Linked DNA regions of Halorhodospira halophila SL1. The protein of the gene in region 1 binds, or shares a complex with, the protein of each later gene. Links are inferred from orthologs where the notes say so. Each region holds a gene or a part of one and is shown in the gene's direction. Other genes may lie near its edges.

What was found.
Region 2: the proteins of HHAL_RS10950 (region 1) and HHAL_RS02425 are in contact, whole or in part, in a solved structure (PDB 1A0O), measured with the Escherichia coli proteins. The link is inferred for Halorhodospira halophila SL1 from one-to-one orthologs.

Annotation. Positions count from the first base shown.
Region 1 is NC_008789.1:2,376,543-2,386,368, reverse strand. What follows is about bases 4,039-6,937. They hold HHAL_RS10950 (chemotaxis protein CheA), read left to right. Parts: upstream 4,039-4,381; coding sequence 4,382-6,493; downstream 6,494-6,937. Other genes in these bases: HHAL_RS10945 (chemotaxis protein CheW), read left to right, coding at 6,623-6,937; HHAL_RS10955 (response regulator), read left to right, coding at 4,039-4,344. Also shown: HHAL_RS10990 (metal ABC transporter ATP-binding protein), read left to right, coding at 1-528; HHAL_RS10985 (metal ABC transporter permease), read left to right, coding at 528-1,448; HHAL_RS10980 (Slp family lipoprotein), read left to right, coding at 1,500-2,066; HHAL_RS10975 (Slp family lipoprotein), read left to right, coding at 2,108-2,599; HHAL_RS10970 (isochorismatase family protein), read left to right, coding at 2,596-3,159; HHAL_RS10965 (Hpt domain-containing protein), read left to right, coding at 3,191-3,544; HHAL_RS10960 (STAS domain-containing protein), read left to right, coding at 3,662-3,955; more of HHAL_RS10955, read left to right, coding at 3,982-4,038; more of HHAL_RS10945, read left to right, coding at 6,938-7,156; HHAL_RS10940 (methyl-accepting chemotaxis protein), read left to right, coding at 7,149-8,561; HHAL_RS10935 (ParA family protein), read left to right, coding at 8,558-9,340; HHAL_RS10930 (methyl-accepting chemotaxis protein), read left to right, coding at 9,354-9,826. UniProt on the Escherichia coli protein: Involved in the transmission of sensory signals from the chemoreceptors to the flagellar motors. CheA is autophosphorylated; it can transfer its phosphate group to either CheB or CheY.
Region 2 is NC_008789.1:540,609-550,527, reverse strand. The notes cover bases 3,626-6,617. They hold HHAL_RS02425 (chemotaxis response regulator CheY), read left to right. Parts: upstream 3,626-4,925; coding sequence 4,926-5,309; downstream 5,310-6,617. Other genes in these bases: HHAL_RS02415 (chemotaxis protein CheA), read left to right, coding at 6,140-6,617; HHAL_RS02420 (protein phosphatase CheZ), read left to right, coding at 5,315-6,100; HHAL_RS02430 (RNA polymerase sigma factor FliA), read left to right, coding at 4,129-4,872; HHAL_RS02435 (MinD/ParA family protein), read left to right, coding at 3,626-4,129. Outside these bases: flagellar biosynthesis GTPase FlhF, read left to right, coding at 1,500-3,257; more of HHAL_RS02435, read left to right, coding at 3,296-3,625; more of HHAL_RS02415, read left to right, coding at 6,618-8,359; HHAL_RS02410 (protein-glutamate methylesterase/protein-glutamine glutaminase), read left to right, coding at 8,404-9,591; HHAL_RS02405 (ParA family protein), read left to right, coding at 9,612-9,919. UniProt on the Escherichia coli protein: Involved in the transmission of sensory signals from the chemoreceptors to the flagellar motors.

The DNA of each region.
Region 1 (9,826 bases):
CAGCACGAGACCCTGGACTGGGACTTCCCCGCCTCGGTCCGGGATGTGGTGTTCTCCGCGCGTTACCCGAGCCTGCGCCGGAACGGGGTGCAGCGCTGGCTGCCGCGCCGGTGGCTTGGAGCGGAGCATCATCAGGCGGTGGCCGAGGCGCTGTCGGCCACCGACATGGCGGAGCTGGCCGATCGCCACATCAGCGAGCTCTCCGGAGGGCAGAAGAAGCGCGTGTTGCTCGCTCGCGCCCTGGCGCAAAAGGCGCAGTTGCTCCTCCTCGACGAGCCCCTGGTGGGCGTTGATCGCTCCAGCGAGGCGCTGATCTTTGGCGTGCTGCGGGACCTGCGCGCCGCCGGGCGGACGGTGGTCCTGGTGACCCACGACATCGCCGGGGCTCGGCGTCACGCCGACCGGCTGGTCCTGTTCAACCGCTCGGTGATCGCCTCGGGCCCGCCTGAGGAGGTCATGGCCGACGAGCGCTCGCTTCTGCGCGCCGCCGATCCCACCTTCGCCCGCGGTCTGCAGGAGGAGTCCTGATGGGCTGGGCCGACGCCGTCATCGACGTCCTGCTGGCCGGGTTGATGGCCCTCGTGGGTCTGCTGCCGGAGCCGTTGGCCGAGCCGTTCAGCTACCAGTTCATGCAGCGAGCCCTGCTCACCGCCATCGCTGTGGGGCTGGTGTGCGGGGTGCTCTCCTGCTTCGTCGTCCTCAAGCGCTGGGCGCTGCTCGGCGATGCCATCTCGCACGCGGTCCTGCCCGGGGTGGCCATCGCCTACCTGATCGGGTGGCCGTTCTTCATCGGCGCCTTCCTGGCCGGTGCACTGACCTCGCTGGGGATCGGCTTCATTGAGCGGACCACCCGGCTCAAGTCGGATACCGCCATCGGCATCATGTTCACGGCGGCGTTCGCCCTGGGCGTGGTGATCATCAGCCAGGTCGCCACCTCCACCCACCTGATGCACGTCCTCTTCGGCAATGTGCTGGGGGTGGACCGCTCAGCGTTGCTGCTCACCCTGGGCGCTGGTGTGGTGGCGCTCCTTGCCGTGGGGCTGGGCTTCAAGGCGTTGTTTGCCTACACCTTCGACGAGATCCACGCCCGGGCCCTGGGCATGAACACGGCGGTGATCCACTACGGCCTGATCCTGCTCCTGACGCTGACCATTGTCGCCAGCCTGGAGACTGTCGGCATCATCCTCGTGGTGGCTATGCTGATCACGCCGGGAGCGACCGCCTACCTGCTCACCGACCGGCTGACGCGGATGATCCCGCTGGCCGGGCTGTGCGGTGTCACGGCGGCGGTAGTGGGGCTCTACCTGGCCTACTACTTCGATGTCGCCTCGGGCGGGGCGATGGTGCTGGTGTCCGCGTCGCTGTTTCTGCTGGCGCTGCTGCTGGCGCCCCGTCACGGTCTCTTGCCGCGGTGGGTGCGTCGCTGGCGGGCGGTGGCCGCCGGCTAGCGGCTTTGTATACTGAGGGGGGGAGAGCCCGAGCCGACGGAGGCCGCTGTGGTGTCCATCCGAGTCCTGTTCCTGGTGGTGATGGCGTGGCTGCTGGCGGGGTGCGCCAGTACGGTGCCGGATCCGGTACGCAGTCCCCCGGACGAGACCCCATCCCTGGCGCAGGTGCGCGACGACCCCGGGGGCCACGACGGCGAATCGGTGCGCTGGGGCGGGGAGATCGTCGAGGTGCGCAACGAGGCCGACGCCACCTGGCTGGAGATCGTCGAGCGGCCGCTGCGCAGCGGTGGCCAGCCCCGTGATGCGGACCGTTCGGAGGGCCGCTTCCTGGCGCGGGTCGAAGGGTTCCTGGAGCCCACGCTCTACGCCCCGGGGCGGGAGTTCACCGTGGCCGGGACCCTGGACGGCACCGTGAAAGGGGCGATCGGCGAGTACGGCTACACCTATCCGGTGGTCGAAGTCGCAGCCCACCATCTCTGGCAGGAGCGGGCCGAGCCCAGGCAGGTGGCCCCGCGTCCCTACTACGATCCGTGGTATGACCCCTGGTGCGACCATCGCTGGTACCGGCATCCGGGGTCCCCTTATTACTACGGGCCCTACCGGCGGCCGTACTGGTGATGGGGCGCTCCGCAGTCGCTCGCCGCGGGCGCTCGGCCCGCGTGGTCCGCTGGTTGCTGCCGGCTGCTGCGGTGGTCCTGCTGGGCTGTGCCGCCGGCGCGCCCTTCGAGCGGAATGACGACCTGTCCACCGAGCTGACCGCCCGCGATGCCGCTGCCGCCGGCGACGACGCCGTTGGTAGCGAGGTCCTGTGGGCAGGGCGTATCGTGGGTGTCGAGCATCTGGAAGATACGACGCGGCTGGAGGTGGTGAGCTATCCGCTGGAGCGCAGCCAGCGCCCCCGCACCGGGGCTTCGCCGCAGGGGCGGTTCTTGGTCGACTACCCGGGGTTTCTGGAGAGCGCCGACCATCGGCCCGGCCGGCTGGTCACAGTCCGCGGGCCGGTGGAGGCTCTGCGCACCGGGCGCGTGGGCGAGCAGGAGCTGACCTACCCGGTGGTGGCCACGGATGCCGTCCACCTCTGGCCGCAGGCGGCTGCGGCGAGGAGCCAGCCGCAGGTGCGTTTCGGCGTTGGAGTGATGTTCTCGCGATGACGGACACCCTGATCGACCCGGCGCGCAGCGCCCTGCTACTGGTGGACCTGCAGGAGCGGTTGCTGCCGGCGATAGACGGCGGCGAGCAGGTGGTCGCCGCGGCGGACTGGTTGGCGGGGGTTGCGCATGAGCTCGAGCTGCCGATCCACGCCACGGAGCAGTATCCGGAGCGACTGGGGGCCACCGCGGGCCCGGTGGCCCGCTGGGTGCCGGCATCGCAATGCCATACCAAGATGCACTTCTCCTGGGCCCAGGACCCCAGCCGTGCGGGTGTCCGCCTCCCCGAGCAGGTGATCATCGCCGGCACGGAGGCCCACGTCTGTGTCCTGCAGACGGCTCTGGGTCTGCAGCAGTTGGGCCATCAGGTGTTTGCTGTGGCCGAGGCGGTGGGTTCGCGGCGTGCCGCTGATCGCGACTTGGCCCTGGCCCGCATGCGCCAGGCCGGCGTGGTGATCGTGGGTGCCGAGATGGTCGCCTTCGAGTGGCTCCAGCGCGCCGGGACCGAAACGTTCCGGCGCTTGTTGCCGTGCCTGCGCGAAGGTTGGCAACCCACTGCGTGACCCCCACCCCGTTAGCGAAGGAGCCGGCGCGATGTCCGATCGCCCCGTGATCGACCTGGAAGAGCTGCTCGACAACATCGGCCGCGACGAGCAGCTGGCGGACATGCTGCTGGAGCGAATCCAGCAAGACCTCCCGGTGCGCCTGGCCACCCTGCGTGACGCCCTCGACCGTGGAGATCCCGAAGCCGCTCACCAGGTCTCTCACCCGATCAAGGGGGCCTTGGCCAGCGTTCGGGCCGTGGAGGCGCGCGAGTGCGCGCGCAACCTGGACGATGCGGCGCGCACCGGCGATCTGGCCACGGCCCGGGCGTGTCTGCCCGGCCTCGAACAGGCCGCCGAGCGGCTCGAGGCTGCCATCAAGGCGCGGCGCGCGCGCACGTCCTGATGTCCCGCGCGTGGCCCTACAACGGGGAGGCATGCCATTCAAGTGAATGCCGGCTCTTGCCGTTAACGACAATGACGGGCAATCTGCAAGGACAACCGGCAAGCGCGTAGGGAAATCATGGCGGCCGATCAGCCGATCGAGTTGGGCGAGCAACTCGACATCACCGTAGCGACAACCCTCAAAGAGACGCTTAGCGACGCGCTGGCCTCCGGGCAGCCGGTCACGCTGGACGGTGCGCGGCTGCAACGGGTCGACGCCGCCGGCGTGCAGCTGCTGGCCGCCTTCGCGCGGGCGGCGACGAGCCGTTCCGGCTGGTCGTGGCAAGGCGGGGGGGCGCCGGCCCCGGTCGCCGAGGCTGCCGCTGATCTTGGCCTGGCTGATGAACTCGGGTCCGGCGGCGCAGCCCGCTAACCCAGACAGACGAAGGGAACGAGACGATGGCGAAGATCCTGGCGGTCGATGATTCCGCCTCCATGCGGCAGATGGTGACCTACACCCTCAAGCAGCAGGGCTACGAGGTCACCGAGGCGGTGGATGGCACGGACGCATTGACCAAGGCCAAGGCGGGTGGCTTCGACCTGGTCATCACGGACGTCAACATGCCGAAGATGGACGGTATCACCCTGGTCCGTGAGCTACGTGGACTGCCCGCTTTCAAGTTCACGCCGATCCTGCTGCTGACCACCGAGTCGGCGCCGGAGAAGAAGCAGGAGGGCAAGGCGGCCGGGGCGACCGGGTGGTTGGTCAAGCCCTTCGACCCGGATCAGCTGGTCAACACCATCAAGAAGGTGGTGCGCTGACGGCCCGGGCCCTGAGCGCCCAACGGGGGGGCGAGCGATGAGCGTAGACCTGAGCCAGTTCCTGCAGACCTTCTTCGAGGAGAGCTTCGAGGGGCTGGATACCATGGAGTCGGGCCTGCTGGAACTCGATCCAGAGAGCCCGGATCCCGAGGCCCTCAACAACGTCTTCCGCGCGGCCCACTCCATCAAGGGGGGCGCCGGAACCTTCGGTCTCAGCGCGGTCTCGGACTTCACCCACCGCATGGAGACCCTGCTCGATCGACTGCGTGACGGCAAACAGGCGGTTACGCCCGACTGCGTCAATGTGTTGCTGAATGCCGTCGATTGCCTGCGAGGCATGCTGGTGGCGATCCAGAGTGACCAAACCCTGGACGCCGACGCGATCAGCACTGCCCAGCAGCGGCTCGACGAGCAGCTCGGGCAGGCACCCGTGGGCGGTGGGGGGGCGACCGGCGCCGCGGCCGGACCGACAGCCGGCGGCGGTGATGCCGGCGGTGACGATGCGCCGCCGCCCCGCGGGGGAGGCGGCGGCGGCGGCTGGTTGATTCGCTTCGAGCCGCAGCCCCACCTGTTCGCCACGGGCAACGACCCGCGTCGGCTCTTCTTGGCCCTCCAGGATCTCGGCGAGCTTGAGGTCGAATGCGACACCTCGGGTTTGCCGCCCTTCGAGCAGCTCGATCCGGAAACCTGTCAGCTGGCTTGGACCCTGCGCCTCTACGCCGACGTGCCCGAGGCGGCGGTGCGCGAGGTCTTCGAGTGGGTCGAGGACGATGCCCGGCTCGAGATCCAGCCCCTGGAGGCCGCAGGTACCGAGGAGGTAGCTCCGGTAGCACCCGGGCAGCCCCCGATGCCGACCTCTGAGGAGAGTGGCCCTGCGGCGCCCGCAGCCGGCGGTGGCGAAGCGCGCAAGCCGGCCGCACGCCGTGGGGGAGGGAATAGCTCCATCCGGGTGGATACCGAGAAGATCGACGCCCTCATCGATATGGTCGGTGAGCTGGTGATCACCCAGTCGATGCTCAGCCAGGTCGGCAAGGAGTTCACCGCCGAGCGCCTGGAAGAACTCCAGGACGGCCTGGCGCAGCTCGAGCGCAACACGCGCGAACTGCAAGAGAACGTCATGCGCATCCGCATGGTGCCAATCAGCTTCGCCTACTCGCGGCTGCCGCGCATCGTCCACGACACCAGCCGCGCCCTGGGCAAGGCCGTCGACTTCCAGATGGAGGGCGAGCAGACCGAGCTGGACAAGACGGTGATGGAGAAGATCATCGATCCGCTGGTCCATCTGGTCCGCAACAGCGTCGACCACGGCATCGAGCCGCCGGAGGAGCGGGCCGCTGCCGGCAAGCCCGAGACCGGCACCATCACCATCGAGGCCTACCACAAGGGCGGCAATATCATCATCGAGATCGCCGATGATGGTCGCGGCATCAATCGCGACAAGCTGCTGGCCAAGGCGCGCAGCTCCGGGCTGCTCGAGGACGGCACCGAACTGCCCGATGACCAGGTCTTCGACCTGATCTTCCATCCCGGGCTCTCCACTCATGAGCAGGCCACCGAATACTCCGGCCGGGGTGTGGGGATGGATGTGGTCAAGCGCAACGTCCGCTCCCTGTCCGGCAATATCCATGTGCGCTCAGCTCAAGGGCAGGGCACGACCATCACCATCTCGCTGCCGCTGACCCTCTCGATCCTGGACGGCCAGCTGTTCCGGGTAGGCGACCAGACCTACATCGTGCCGCTGGTTTCGGTCATCGAGTCGCTCCAAGTCGACGGCAGCAAGCTCAGCCGGGTTACCGGCCGGGGCGAGGTCTACCACTGGCGCGAGGGGTACGTCCCCATCGTGCGCCTCCACGAGCTCTTCGACACCGAACCGGTTCGCCGCGAGCTCGCCGGTGGGCTGATGGTGATCGTCGAGGACGAAGACACCTACCTGGGAGTCTTTGTCGACGACCTCCTTGATCAGCAGCAGGTGGTCATCAAGAGCCTGGAGGCCAACTACCTGCAGGTGCCCGGCATCGCTGGCGCCACCATCCTCGGCGACGGCACCGTGGCCCTGATCCTCGATATCGCCGGGCTCATCGAGATGAGCCGCGGTGGCCGTCGTCAGCCCTACATCCCCACCCCGGAGGACAGCGATGAGGCCGCCTGAAGCATCCATCCCCGGGATCCCCCAGTTGCGAAGCGGAGAGCAGTCATGACCCAGGACAGCGAGCACGGCACCCTCGGAGACGACCGCAAGGCAGCCGCACTGGGCAGTGGTGCAGACACTGTTGACGCCATGCAGGCTGCAGCCGATGGCGATCAGTACCTGACCTTTACTCTCGGCGAGGAGGAGTACGGGGTCGATATCCTGCGTGTGCAGGAGATCAAGGGTTGGCAGCGGGTTACGCCCATTCCCAACACGCCCCACTACGTCAAGGGTGTCATCAACCTGCGCGGCACCATCGTCCCGGTCATCGATCTGCGGGAACGTTTCGGGATGCAGGCGCAGGAATACAGCAAGTTCACCGTGGTGGTCATGGTCCGGGTGGTCGCCCGCGGCGGCCGGGAGCGGATCATGGGCCTGGTGGTGGACGCGCTGTCGGAGGTTTACACCTTCCAGTCCGAGCAGATCCGCCCGGCACCGGAGTTCGGTGCCGCGCTACGCACCAACTTCATCCGTGGCCTGGCCACGGTGGACGAGAACAAGATGGTGATCGTCCTCGACGTCGATGAGCTGCTCAGCGACGAGGATCTCGCCATCGCCGATGATCAGAGCCGCATCGCCGAGGTGGTCCGCTCGGCCGGGCAGGAGGGTACCCCCGATGAATGACACCAATACCGCGCTTTCCGCCGAAGAGCGCACCGCCCTGATCGAGGAGGGCTGGGTGCCGCCGGAGCGTGTACGAGAACTGCTCGGCACCATCGATCAGATCGGCCGCGGCGATTACCTCGGCGTGCCGCGCGGCGATTGCGAACTCTCCAGGGCCCTGCGGCGGCTGGCCGGCCAGGTCGGACGGAAAGACTCGCGCGCGCTGCACGACATCGTCGAGCTGGCCGCGCACACCGCCGACAGCCTGGTGGCGACCTCGGGGATGCGCATGACCATTCGCGAGACCAGCGAGCGCAGTCAGACCATCGCTTCCACCTCCGAGGAACTGGCCGCCAGTGTCGACACCGTGGCCGACAACAGCGCTGCGGTGGCCACCGAGACCGAGCGCGTGCAGGAGTTGGTGGATGCCGGTGACAAGGCCTCGCGGACCACCGACGAAACGGTCCGGGAGATCGCCGGACTGGCCGAGACGGCGGCCACGCGCGTCAAACAGCTCAACCAGGCTTCCAACGAGATCGGCTCGATTATCGAGCTCATCGAAGAGATTGCCTTCCAGACCAATATGCTGGCCCTCAACGCCTCGGTGGAGGCGGCCCGGGCCGGGCAGGCCGGCGCCGGTTTCTCGGTAGTTGCCCAGGAGGTGCGCCGCCTGGCCGATCAGACGAAGAGCGCCACCGTAGATATCGCCCAACGGATCCGGACCCTGCGCGACGAGACCGAGGCCATCTCCGCCTCGGTTGAAGAGATGGGCAGCGCCGTCGACCGGGGACGCGAGGCCACCGCCGAGACCACGCAGACCATGCAGCAGGTGGCCGAGCGCATGCGCGGGGTGACCGAGCACATCCAGAACGTCTCCTCGGTGATCAATGAGCAGAAGGGCGCGGTGACCCAGGTGGCCGAGTCCATCAGCGCCGTGACCGACCGCACCGAGCGCAACGTCAACGACGTGGAGGGCACCCTCGACGCCCTGGGCCGCTCCACGGCGATCCTCACCGATCAGATCGAGCGGCTGGGCGAGCACAATCTGCCCAAGCTCTTCATTGAGCGCAGCAAGTTCGACCACGTGATGTGGAAGCGGCGCATCGCCGCCATGCTGGCCGGTCGCGAGGATGTCGACAGCCGCGAGCTGACCGACCACCACGCCTGTCGTCTCGGCAAGTGGTACGACGCGGTCGAGGAGGCCTGGATCCGTCAGCTGCCGGCCTTCATCGAGCTGGAGGAGCCGCACCGGGCGGTCCACGCCCACGGCAAGCGCGCCGCCGAGCTCTACAACCAGGGCGAGGTCGACGCCGCTGCCGGCGAGCTGGAGCAGCTCGGGGACAACTCCGAGCAGGTGGTCGAGCTGCTGAGCCGCCTGGCCCGCGAGATGGATGAGGGCAACAAGAACGGGGCGAGCGGGGCATGAGCGCAGCAGGCCCCCGCGTCGTCTCCTTCCTGAACCAGAAAGGCGGGGTGGGCAAGACCACTTCGGCGGTGAGTGTCGCCCACGCCTGGGCGCGCTCCGGCCGCCAGGTGGTAGGGATCGACCTCGACCCCCAGGGGCACTTCGCCGCCAGTCTTGGCCTGGAAGGGCTCGACCCCGGGCTGGACGACGTCCTGTTCGATGGTGTGCCGCTGGCTGAACGACTGCAGTCGGGGCGGGAGAACCTCCGCCTGGTCCCGCCGGGGCCGCGGTTGCCCGAGGTCGAACAGATGAGCGGCGGGCGTGAGCGGGGCTGGCGGCTGCAACAGGCGATCGGGGGCCTGGAGCCGTTCCCGGACTTTGTCGTCGTCGATTGCCCCCCGTCGTCCGGCCTGTTGGCCATGAATGCGTTGCTGGCTACCGACGAGATCATCATGCCGGTCTCCTGCGACTACCTGGCCCTGGAGGGGCTCGCCGGGCTGATGCGCACCCTGATGCGGGTCGAGCGGGGCCTGAACATCTTCACCCACAAGTACGTGCTGGTGACCCGTTACAACGGGCAGCGCCGGCTGCCGCGGGAGGTGCTGGGCAAGCTCCGGGAGTACTTCCCCGGTCAGGTTCTGCAGACCCCGATCCGGGACAACGTGGCGCTGGCCGAGGCGCCGGGGTTCGGCCAGACCATCTTCGAGTACCGCCCCGAGAGCAACGGGGCGCAGGATTACATCGCCGTCGCCGGGGACATCGAGGCGTATCGTGTCCTCGAGCCGGCGGCGGCCGAGTAGAGGAGGAGCAGCCGTGGCGAAAAGCGGTGGATCCAACGGCGACAACAAGAAGCTGGGCCGCGACCCGTTGGCCTGGATGAAGGACGACACGGAACAGCCGCCGGCCTCGGCGGCGCAGACGGACGAAGAGACGGCTGGGGCACCGGACCACCAGGCAGCGCACACGGAGTCGGATAGTGGGGGCACCACCATGGCGGGCAGCGACCAAAAGCGAACGATCACCGTCGACCGGGCGGAGTACATCGAGTATTACCGTGCCAAGCTGGCCATGCATACGGCGACCACGGCCTTCCTGATGACCAATTCGGACGGCACGATCCACTACGTCAATGAGCCCATGCAGAAGATGCTGGAGCACTACGCGGATCAGATCGCCGCGGTCAATCCCGGGTTCACGACCAAGAACCTGGAGGACCAGCGCTCGCTGTTCGACGTGATCCCGCAGCTGCAGTCGCTGGCGAGCCAGATGAAGCGTGTCCGCGAGGA
Region 2 (9,919 bases), 1.8 Mb from region 1 along the record:
TCCTGCTGATCAACATCGTCGGCGGCTTGATCATCGGCATGACCCAGCACGGCATGCCGGTCGACGAGGCCGCCCGCAACTACACGCTGCTGACCATCGGCGACGGTCTGGTGGCGCAGATCCCCTCACTGGTGCTCTCCAGCGCCACGGCCATCCTGGTCACCCGCCGCTCGGATACCCGGCGGATGACCGACGACATCCTCGAGCAGCTGTTCAGCAACCCGCAGGTGCTCTGGGTGGTCGCCGCGATCATCGGCCTGCTCGGCCTGGCTCCGGGGTTGCCGCCGGTGCCGTTCCTGTTTTTCGCCGGGCTGTGCGCACTGGGGGCGTGGTACGCCGGGCAGCGCCAGGTCGAGGCCGCGACGGCGGCGCAGCAGTCGACCGAGGCCGAGCGGACCGCCTAGGAGCCGGAGGATCCCGAGAAGAAGGAACTGACCTGGGACGACGTCCCGCCGGTGGATCCAGTGGGGCTGGAGGTGGGGTACGGCCTGATCCCGCTGGTCGACCGCAACCAGGGCGGGCAGCTGCTGACGCGGATCAAGGGCGTGCGCAAGAAGCTCTCCCAGGATCTGGGCTTCCTGGTTCAGCCGGTGCACATCCGCGACAATCTGGATCTCGGGCCGAACATCTACCGCGTCAGTATCCACGGCGTCCCGGTGGCCGAGGGCGACGTACAGCCTGGCCGCGAGCTGGCCATCAACCCCGGGACGGTCCACGGCGAGCTCTCCGGCTCGCCGACCAAGGATCCCGCCTTCGGCCTTGACGCGGTGTGGATCGAGCCGTCCCAGCACGATTACGCGCAGACCCTGGGCTACACGGTGGTGGACGCCAGCACGGTGATTGCCACCCACCTCTCCCAGGAGGTGCAGCGTAACGCCCATCAGCTCTTCGGCCACGAGGAGGCGCAGAAGCTGCTCGACATGCTCGGCCAGAGCCAGCCGAAGCTGGTCGAGGAGTTGGTGCCCAACACCCTCTCCCTGTCCGTGGTGGTGAAGGTTCTTCAGAACCTGCTCGAGGAGGGTGTGCCCATCCGCGACATGCGCACCATCGTCGAGGCGATGGCCGAGCACGGGCAGAAGACCAAGGATCCGGGGCAGCTCACCCAGCACGTGCGTGAGGCGCTCAGCCGTATGATCCTCCAGGAGATCGTCGGCATGGAGCGTGAGGTGCCGGTGATCACCCTGGAGCCACAGTTGGAACAACTCTTGCTTAATTCTGTACAGGGTGCCGGGGACGGAGGCGGCGGCATCGAGCCCGGGCTGGCTGAGCGCATGCAGCGCTCGATCTCCCAGGCGGTGCAGCGTCAAGAAGCCGCCGGTCAGCCCGCCGTATTGCTGACGTCACCGCCGCTGCGTCACTGGCTGCGACGGCTGACCCGCAACGTGGCGTCGGGGCTTTACGTCCTGTCCTACAACGAGGTCCCGGACGACCGGCAGGTGCGCATCATTGCCAACGTCGGCCAGGGGCAGGAGGAATCGGGCAAGCAGGGGTAACGCACCATGCGAATCAAGCGAATCTTCGCCGCCAATACCCGCGAGGCGCTGCGTAAGGTCAAGGAGCAGCACGGCCCGGACGCCGTGGTCATCTCCTCGCGCAACGTCGATGGCGGCGTGGAGGTGATCTCGGCGGTGGACTACGATGAGCGCGCCGTTCAGGCGGCGGCCCGCGCACAAGATCCGCGGGCGGCCGAGATCCCGCCCCTGGACGGGTCCCCGGGGCCGCGCCCCGGGGAGCCGGATCTGCCTGCGGCCGGCGGTGAGCCCGCCGGGGAGGCCGGGGAGGCCGGTGAGACCGAGGATGAGGCCGGCCGCGCCCGCGAGGCGGCGCTGGCCCGGCTGCGCAGCCTGCGGGCGGGTGGCGCCGTGGCCGACGACGCCCTGCCGCAGCGCGAGGGCGGGTCGGCGTCCCGTGGGCGGCCGCGCATCGATTCCGGCGCGGCGGAGCGGGCCCGCGCCAATGCCGCCGCCCACCGCAGCGCCGGTCAGGAGCGCGGCGCCGCCGCCGGGGGCGAACGCCGCGAGCCGCGGATCGACCTGCGGGTCGGTGGTGCCGACGAGGACGCCGAACTCTTCGACGCCCTCAGCCGTGAGCACCAGGAGGTGGAGCGCAAGCGCGCCGAGCAGCCGCGGCGCGATCCGGCGTCCCGCCCGGAGCGGAGTCAAGGCGGCGTCGGCGGGGGCAGTGCCGGGCAGCGTCACCACGGGCTCGGTGGCGCGGAGCACGCTGCGGCGATAGGCGCCGCCGCGGAGGCGGCCAGCAGCGGCGCCCAGAGTGGTGCCGCCGCGGCGAGCGGCGGCGGCGCAAGCCGGCGGCGTGTCGAGGAGGAGCCGGCCTTCCAGGAGATGCGCGAGGAGATCCGTACCCTGCGCAGCCTCTTCGAGAACCAGCTCTCGCTGCTCGAGTGGAATCGCATGGGCCACCGCCACCCGGCGCGGGCCGCGGTGATCAAGCGGCTTACCGACCTCGGTATGGGTACCGAGGTCAGTCGTAAGCTGGCCGATCACATCGGCGGCGACGAGAACCCCGACACCGCCTTCCGCAAGGCCCTGGCCCTGATCGCCCGGCATCTGCCCATCGCCGGTGATCAGATCGTCGATCGCGGCGGGGTCTACGCCCTGGTCGGCCCCACCGGCGTCGGCAAGACCACCACGGTGGCCAAGCTGGCGGCGCGCTACGCCCTGCGTCACGGCCGCGAGCAGGTGGCGCTGGTCAGCACCGACAACTACCGGGTCGGCGCCCAGGATCAGCTGCTCACCTATGCCCGTATCCTCGACGTCCCGGTCTACACCGCCACCAATCGTCACGAGCTGCGCACGATTGTCGACGATTTGATGGATCGTGGTCTGGTGCTCATCGACACGGTGGGCATGAGTCAGCGCGATGTCCGCCTGGCTGAGCAGTTCAAGACCCTGGGCAGCGCGGAGGGCCTGGTGAAGACGTACCTGGTGCTCTCGGCGGCCACGCAGATGGCGACCCTGACCGAATCGGTCAGCGCCTTCGCCGGCGCCGAGCCGGTGGGCTGCATCTTCACCAAGGTCGACGAGGCCTCGAGTCTGGGCGGGGCGATGACCTGCGCCCTGCGCACCAAGCTGCCCATCGCCTACCTGGCCGTGGGCCAGCGGGTGCCGGAAGACCTCCAGGCGGCCAGGGGTGATACACTCGTCCACCGGGCATGTGCCCTGCTGGACGAGCACGTCCAGGAGGCGGATGAGGAAGCCCTGGCATTGGCGCTCGGTGGGGGAGGCGCATGTTCCTGACTGAGCCGGGCCTCGATCAGGCGGCGGGGTTGCGCAGGATGGCGAAAACCAGACCGGTCAAGGTGGTCGCCGTCACCGGCGGCAAGGGCGGAGTCGGCAAGACCAACGTCTCCGTGAATCTGGCCACCGCGCTCAGCCGCATGGGCCAGGAGGTGATGCTGTTCGACGCCGACCTGGGCCTGGCCAACGTCGATGTGGCCCTGGGGCTGTCGCCCAAGCTCAACCTCTCCCACGTGCTCTCCGGTGACGCCAGCCTCGACGAGGTCCTGGTGGAGGCCCCCGGGGGCTTTACCATCGTGCCCGCCTCGTCGGGTACCCAGCGCATGGCCGAGCTCACCGCCGCCGAGCACGCCGGGTTGATCCGCTGCTTCAGCGAGCTCCAGCGCGATGTCGACGTGCTGCTGGTCGATACCGCGGCGGGCATTTCCGAGAGTGTGGTCAGCTTCGTGCGCGCCTGCCGCGAGCTGGTCATCGTCGCCTGCAACGAGCCCTCGTCGATCACCGACGCCTACGCCCTGATCAAGGTGCTCAACCGCTACGGGGTCGAGCGCTTCCATCTGGTTGCCAACCGCGTGCGCAGTCGCCGCGAGGGGCAGATGCTGCACCAGAAGCTGTCCGTGGCCACCGAGCGCTTCCTCGACCTGAATCTGGACTTCATCGGCGCCATCCCTGAGGATGATCGTCTGCGCCGGGCGGTGCAGAAGCAGCAGCCGGTGGTGGAGACCTACCCGAACAGCCCCTCGGCGCGTGCCTTCAACGACCTGGCGCGGCGCATCGATGCATGGCCGACGCCCTCCGGTGCCACCGGCAACCTGGAGTTCTTCGTCGAGCGACTGATTGAATACAGCAGCATGGGGGGAGAGGTGACCTGATGAATGGTCACGCGATGTACACCGCGGTGGCGCAACAGGGCGACGAGGACCTCGTCACCCGCCACGCCTCCCTGGTCAAGCGGATCGCCCACCACCTGGCCAGCCGCCTGCCGCCGAGCGTGCAGCTCGAGGATCTGATCCAGGCCGGCATGATCGGCCTGCTCGAGGCGGCGCGCCAGTACGACTCCTCCCAGGGCGCGAGCTTCCAGACCTACGCCGGGATCCGCATCCGCGGCGCCATGCTCGATGAGATGCGCCGGCTTGACTGGACGCCGCGATCGGTCCACCGCAAGGGCCGCGAGGTGGCCGAGGCGATCCGCACCATCGAGCACCAGACCGGGCGGGACGCTCGCGACCACGAAGTGGCCGAGGCCCTGGGGATCTCGGTGGCGGAATACCACAATATCCTGCAGGATGTGTCCTCGGCGAAAGTCTTCAGCATCGATCAGGAGGATCCGGGCACCGGCGAACCCCACGAGCCCGCCGGGCACGAGCCGGGGCCGCTGGCGATGCTGCAGGACGAGGCGTTTCAGGGTGAACTGGCCGAGGCGATCCGCGAGCTGCCTGAGCGCGAGCGTCTGGTCATGGCGCTCTATTACGATGAGGAGCTCAACCTGCGCGAAATCGGTGAGGTCCTCGGGGTCTCGGAGTCGCGGGTCAGCCAGATCCACGGCCGGATCATGCTCAAGCTGCGCAATCGCCTCGGCGAGTGGCGGCGCGAGCAGCAGGAACGAACGGCTTAGCACGGCTTGGCAAGGCCTCGAGATAGGGGGGCAATGTGGCAGCGGACAAGAACATCAAGATCCTCGTGGTGGATGACTTCTCCACGATGAGGCGCATCATCAAAAACCTGTTGCGCGAGCTCGGCTACAACAACGTGGTTGAAGCCGACGACGGCAACACGGCGCTGCCCATCCTGCAAAAGGGCGGGATCCAATTCCTCATCACCGACTGGAACATGCCCGGCATGACCGGCCTGGAACTGCTCAAGCACGTTCGTGCCGATCCGAACCTCAAGGATCTGCCGACGCTGATGGTCACCGCCGAGGCCAAGCGCGAGCAGATCATGGAGGCAGCGCAGGCCGGGGTGAACGGCTACATCGTCAAGCCCTTCACGGCGGCCACGCTGCGCGAAAAGATCGACAAGATCTTCGAACGGGTCCAGGCAGGTGGGGGTTGAACAGCATGCGCCGGGAGCAGGGCAGCGGCGGCGCCGATCTCGAAGCGTACCGGCGGGCGGCCCAGCAGCTGCTGGAGCACGTCGATGCCGGGGATAGCGAGGGCGCCCAGGCGGTCATCGACGATCTGACCCACCTGCGGGAGACGGAGCTCTTCCGCGAACTCGGCACCCTGACGCGGGACCTGCACGAGGCGATCAAGGCGTTCAACTACGATGAGCGCCTGGCCGATATCACCTCCCAGGAGATCCCCGACGCCCGCGAGCGCCTGAACTACGTCATCACCATGACCGAGCAGGCCGCGCACCGTACCCTGACGGTGATCGAGGGCAGCGCGCCGCTGGCGCAGCAGTTGGCCGAGGAGGGAGCGCGGCTGGCCGAGCGCTGGCAGGCCTTCCAGCGCCGCGAGCTCAACGTCGAGGACTTCCGCGAACTCTCCCGGGATCTGGAAGCCTTCCTGGGTCGGGTTCAGGCCGACAGCCGGCAGATCAGCGATCAGCTCAACGAGGCGCTGATGGCCCAGGACTACCAGGACCTGACCGGGCAGATCATCCGCAAGGTCATCGCCCTGGTCGAGGAGGTCGAGGGGAACCTGGTCCAGTTGGTAAGGATCTCCGGGCAGCGCTTCGAGGAGGATGGTCTCCAGCGCCCGGGGCGTGCCGCCGAGGACGCCGAGGCGGCCAGCGAGCGCATGCGCCGCGGCGAGGGGCCGACCCTGCCCGGGCAGGGCGGCGATGATGTGGTCAGTGGACAGGACGAGGTGGACGACCTCCTGTCGAGTCTGGGGTTCTAACCCGGGCACCGAGAAGCCCAACAACAGCGGAGGCCGAGCATGGCCATCGACCTCGACGACGACATCGTGCAGGACTTCCTGGTCGAGTCTCGGGAGATCCTCGACCGGCTGGGCGAGCAGCTGGTGGACCTGGAGCAGCACGGCGAGGATAAGGACCTGCTCAACTCGGTCTTCCGCGGCTTCCACACCATCAAGGGCGGCGCCGGGTTCCTGGGGCTCGACCCGCTGGTGGACGTCTGCCACCGCACCGAGGACGTCTTCAACCTGCTGCGTAATGGCGACAAGCAGGTCTCCCAGGAACTGATGGACTCCGTCCTGCGCGCCCTCGATGTGGTGGTGGCGCAGTTCGGACAGATCGAGAGCGGCAGCGACCCGGAGCCCGCCCCGGCGGAGCTGCTCCAGGAGCTCGACCGCCTCAAGAAGCCGGATGCCGGCGGCTCTGCGCCGCCGGCTGCCGGTGCCGAGCCGGCGCCGGCCGCCGCACAGCCGGCAACGCCGGGGCAGGGCGGCGATGGGAGTGACGCCGAGTTCGACGAGCTGCTGACAGCCCTCGATGAGGGGGATGAGGCCTCCGTCGATACCGGCGGAGACGAGATCTCCGACGCCGAGTTCGAGCAGCTCCTCGACGAACTGCACGGCAAGGGGCAGCACCAGGGCAAGCCGGCGGCCGAGCAGCCGGCCGCCGACGCCCCCGCCGGGTCGGACTCGGGTGGGGGCGGTGAGGAGATTACCGAGGAGGAGTTCGAGCAGCTGCTCGACAGTCTCTACGGCCCCGGCGCCGCGCCGGGCAAGGATGCGCCGCCGCCGGCGGTGGACGGCGCGCAGGAGAGTACCCCGGAGCCGGCCCCGCCCCAGCCGTCGCCGTCTAGTCCATCCGCCCCCGAACAGCCGGCGGCCGAGTCGCCGCAGCCTGCCACGGGCCAGGGGAGCGGTGGTGCCGAGAAGCCCGCCCGGCAACCCGCCGCCGGTGGCGGTGGCAACAAGGGCGGCGGGGGTGGCGGCGCCGCCGATAAAGGTGGCGCCGCCGGTGCCGATGCCGGCGGTGGCGGCAACAAGGTCGAGGCCTCGGTGCGGGTGGATACCGCCAAGCTCGACGAGATCATGAACCTGGTCGGCGAGCTGGTGCTGGTGCGCAACCGCCTCTCCAATCTGCGCAACGAGGTCGACGACGACCGCCTCGGCCAGGCGGTCAGCGATCTCGAGCTGGTCACCTCCGACCTGCAGTCTTCGGTGATGAAGACGCGCATGCAGCCGATCAAGAAGGTCTTCGGGCGTTTCCCCCGAGTGATCCGCGACCTGGCGCGCCAGCTCGACAAGGAGGTCACCCTGGAGACCCACGGCGAGGACACCGACCTGGACAAGAACATGGTCGAGGCCCTGGCCGATCCCATGGTCCACCTGGTGCGCAACGCCGTCGACCACGGCGTGGAGTACCCCGATGAGCGCGAGGCCGCCGGCAAGCCGCGCCAGGGCACGGTGACCCTGGCCGCCGAGCAGGAGGGCGACCACATCCTGCTGACCATCGCTGACGACGGGCGCGGCATGGACCCGGACAAGCTGCGCGGCCTGGCGGTGAAGAAGGGCCTGATGGACGAGGAGTCGGCCTCGCGGCTCGACGACAAGGAGGCGTTCAGCCTCATCTTCCACGCCGGTTTCTCCAGCAAGGAGGAGATCTCCGACGTCTCCGGACGCGGCGTGGGCATGGACGTGGTCAAGAACAGCCTCTCGCGGCTCAACGGCACGGTGGACATCGACTCGGAACTGGGCCGCGGCACGGTCATGCGCATCCAGCTGCCCCTGACCCTGGCCATCCTGCCGACGCTGATGGTCAAGATCTCCGGGCGCAAGTTCGCCCTGCCCATGTCGGTAGTCCGCGAGATCTTCGAGCTCCAGGACGTGCGTACCAACGTGGTCAACAACCGCCTGGTGGCCATCGTCCGCGACAAGGCCATGCCACTGTTCTTCCTCGAGCGCTGGCTCAGCCAGGCGGGCGAGCCGGTGTTGACCACCAAACGCGAGATGGCCAACGGTGAGGAGTCCGAGGACGAGCGCCAGGTCATCACGGTGATCGTCGGCAATCAGGCGGTGGGCTTCGTCGTCGATGAGGTCATCGGTCTCGAGGAGGTGGTCATCAAGCCCCTCGGTGCGCTGCTCCACGGCCTGCCCGGGTTGGCTGGGTCCACGATTACCGGCGACGGGCAGATCGCCCTGATCGTCGACATTCCGAGCCTGATCAAGGCGTACGGCAAGCGGCTGTAGGCCTCCCGGGCGCGGGGCGCGCGTCGCTGGTCGAGGAGGACTGGGTGAGCATTCGGGTTCTGGTGGTCGACGATTCCGGTTTCTTCCGCCGGCGCATCCGCGCCATGGTCGAGCAGGACCCGCGTCTCGAGGTCTGCGGCGAGGCTGCCGACGGCCGACAGGCCGTGTCGCTGGCCCAGCGGCTGTGCCCGGACGTGATCACCATGGACATCGAGATGCCCGAACTCGACGGCATCTCGGCGGTCCGCGAGATCATGCAGCGCCGACCCACCCCGGTGCTGATGTTCTCCTCGCTCACCCACGAGGGGGCTCGGGCGACCATCGAGGCGCTTGAAGCCGGCGCCGCCGATTTCATCCCCAAGCGGTTCGCCGACATCTCCGGCGACATGGAGGCGGTCCAGCGTCAGCTCTGCGGGCGGCTGGTCGAGCTCGGCGGCGGCCGGCGCGGGGGTGGCCCCCGGGGCGGGCAGGCTGCGGTTTCCCAGGCCCGGGCGCCGGCGGCTGCGCCTCCGGCTACCGGCGAGGCCCCGACGCCCAGCCGCACCCCGCCGGCGGCTCGCTCACGCCCGGAAGGCGAAGCCGCGGCGCGGGCGCCGGCCCCTGCAGCGCAGCCGGCCCCGGCCACTGGGGCGCGGCGCGCCGGCCGCGGCGGTCCGCGCCTGGCCGATCTGCAGGCGGTGGTCATCGGGTGCTCCACCGGCGGGCCGGTGGCGCTGCAGCGGGTGCTGACCCGGCTACCGGCGAGCTTCCCGGTGCCCGTGCTGGTGATCCAGCATATGCCGGCCTCCTTCACCCCGGCCTTCGCCGAGCGCCTCAATGAGCTCTGCCAGGTGCAGGTCCGCGAGGCGGATGACGACGACCTGCTGCGCCCTGGCGAGGTGCTCCTCGCCCCCGGCGGCCGGCACCTGGGGGTACGCGGGCGCAGCGGCGCGCTCAGTGTCTACACCTATGAGGGGCAGAGCGACCACCACTACAAGCCGAGCGTCGATATTGCCTTCAGCGAGCTGGCCCGGCTGGCCCCGGCAGGGGTGCTGGGGATCGTGCTCACTGGTATGGGCTCGGACGGGGCCAAGGGGGCCAAGCTGCTCAAGGACAACGGTTGCTGGGTGTGGAGCCAGGACGAGGCGAGCAGCGTCATCTACGGCATGCCAGCGGCGGTGGCCAAGGCCGGGCTCAGTGATCAGGTGCTGCCCCTCGAGCGGATCGGAGACGAACTCGCCCGCCTTCGCTAGCGGGCAGGATCGGCAGGCCTATGCGCATCTGGACAGTGGCCAATCAGAAGGGCGGCGTCGGTAAGACCACGGTCGTCACCAGCCTCGCCGGGCTGCTTGCCCAGCGGGGGCGTTCGGTTCTGGTGGTTGACCTCGATCCCCACGGGTCGCTGACCAGCTACTTCGGCTACGATCCGGAGGTGGTGGAGCCGAACCTCTACGAGCTCTTCCGCCACCAGGGCCGGGGCATCGATCCCGAGGCGATGAGCGTGCCCACCGCCGTGGAGGGCCTGCACCTGCTGCCGGCCTCCACCTCGCTGGCGACTCTGGACCGACAGTTGGGCAGCCG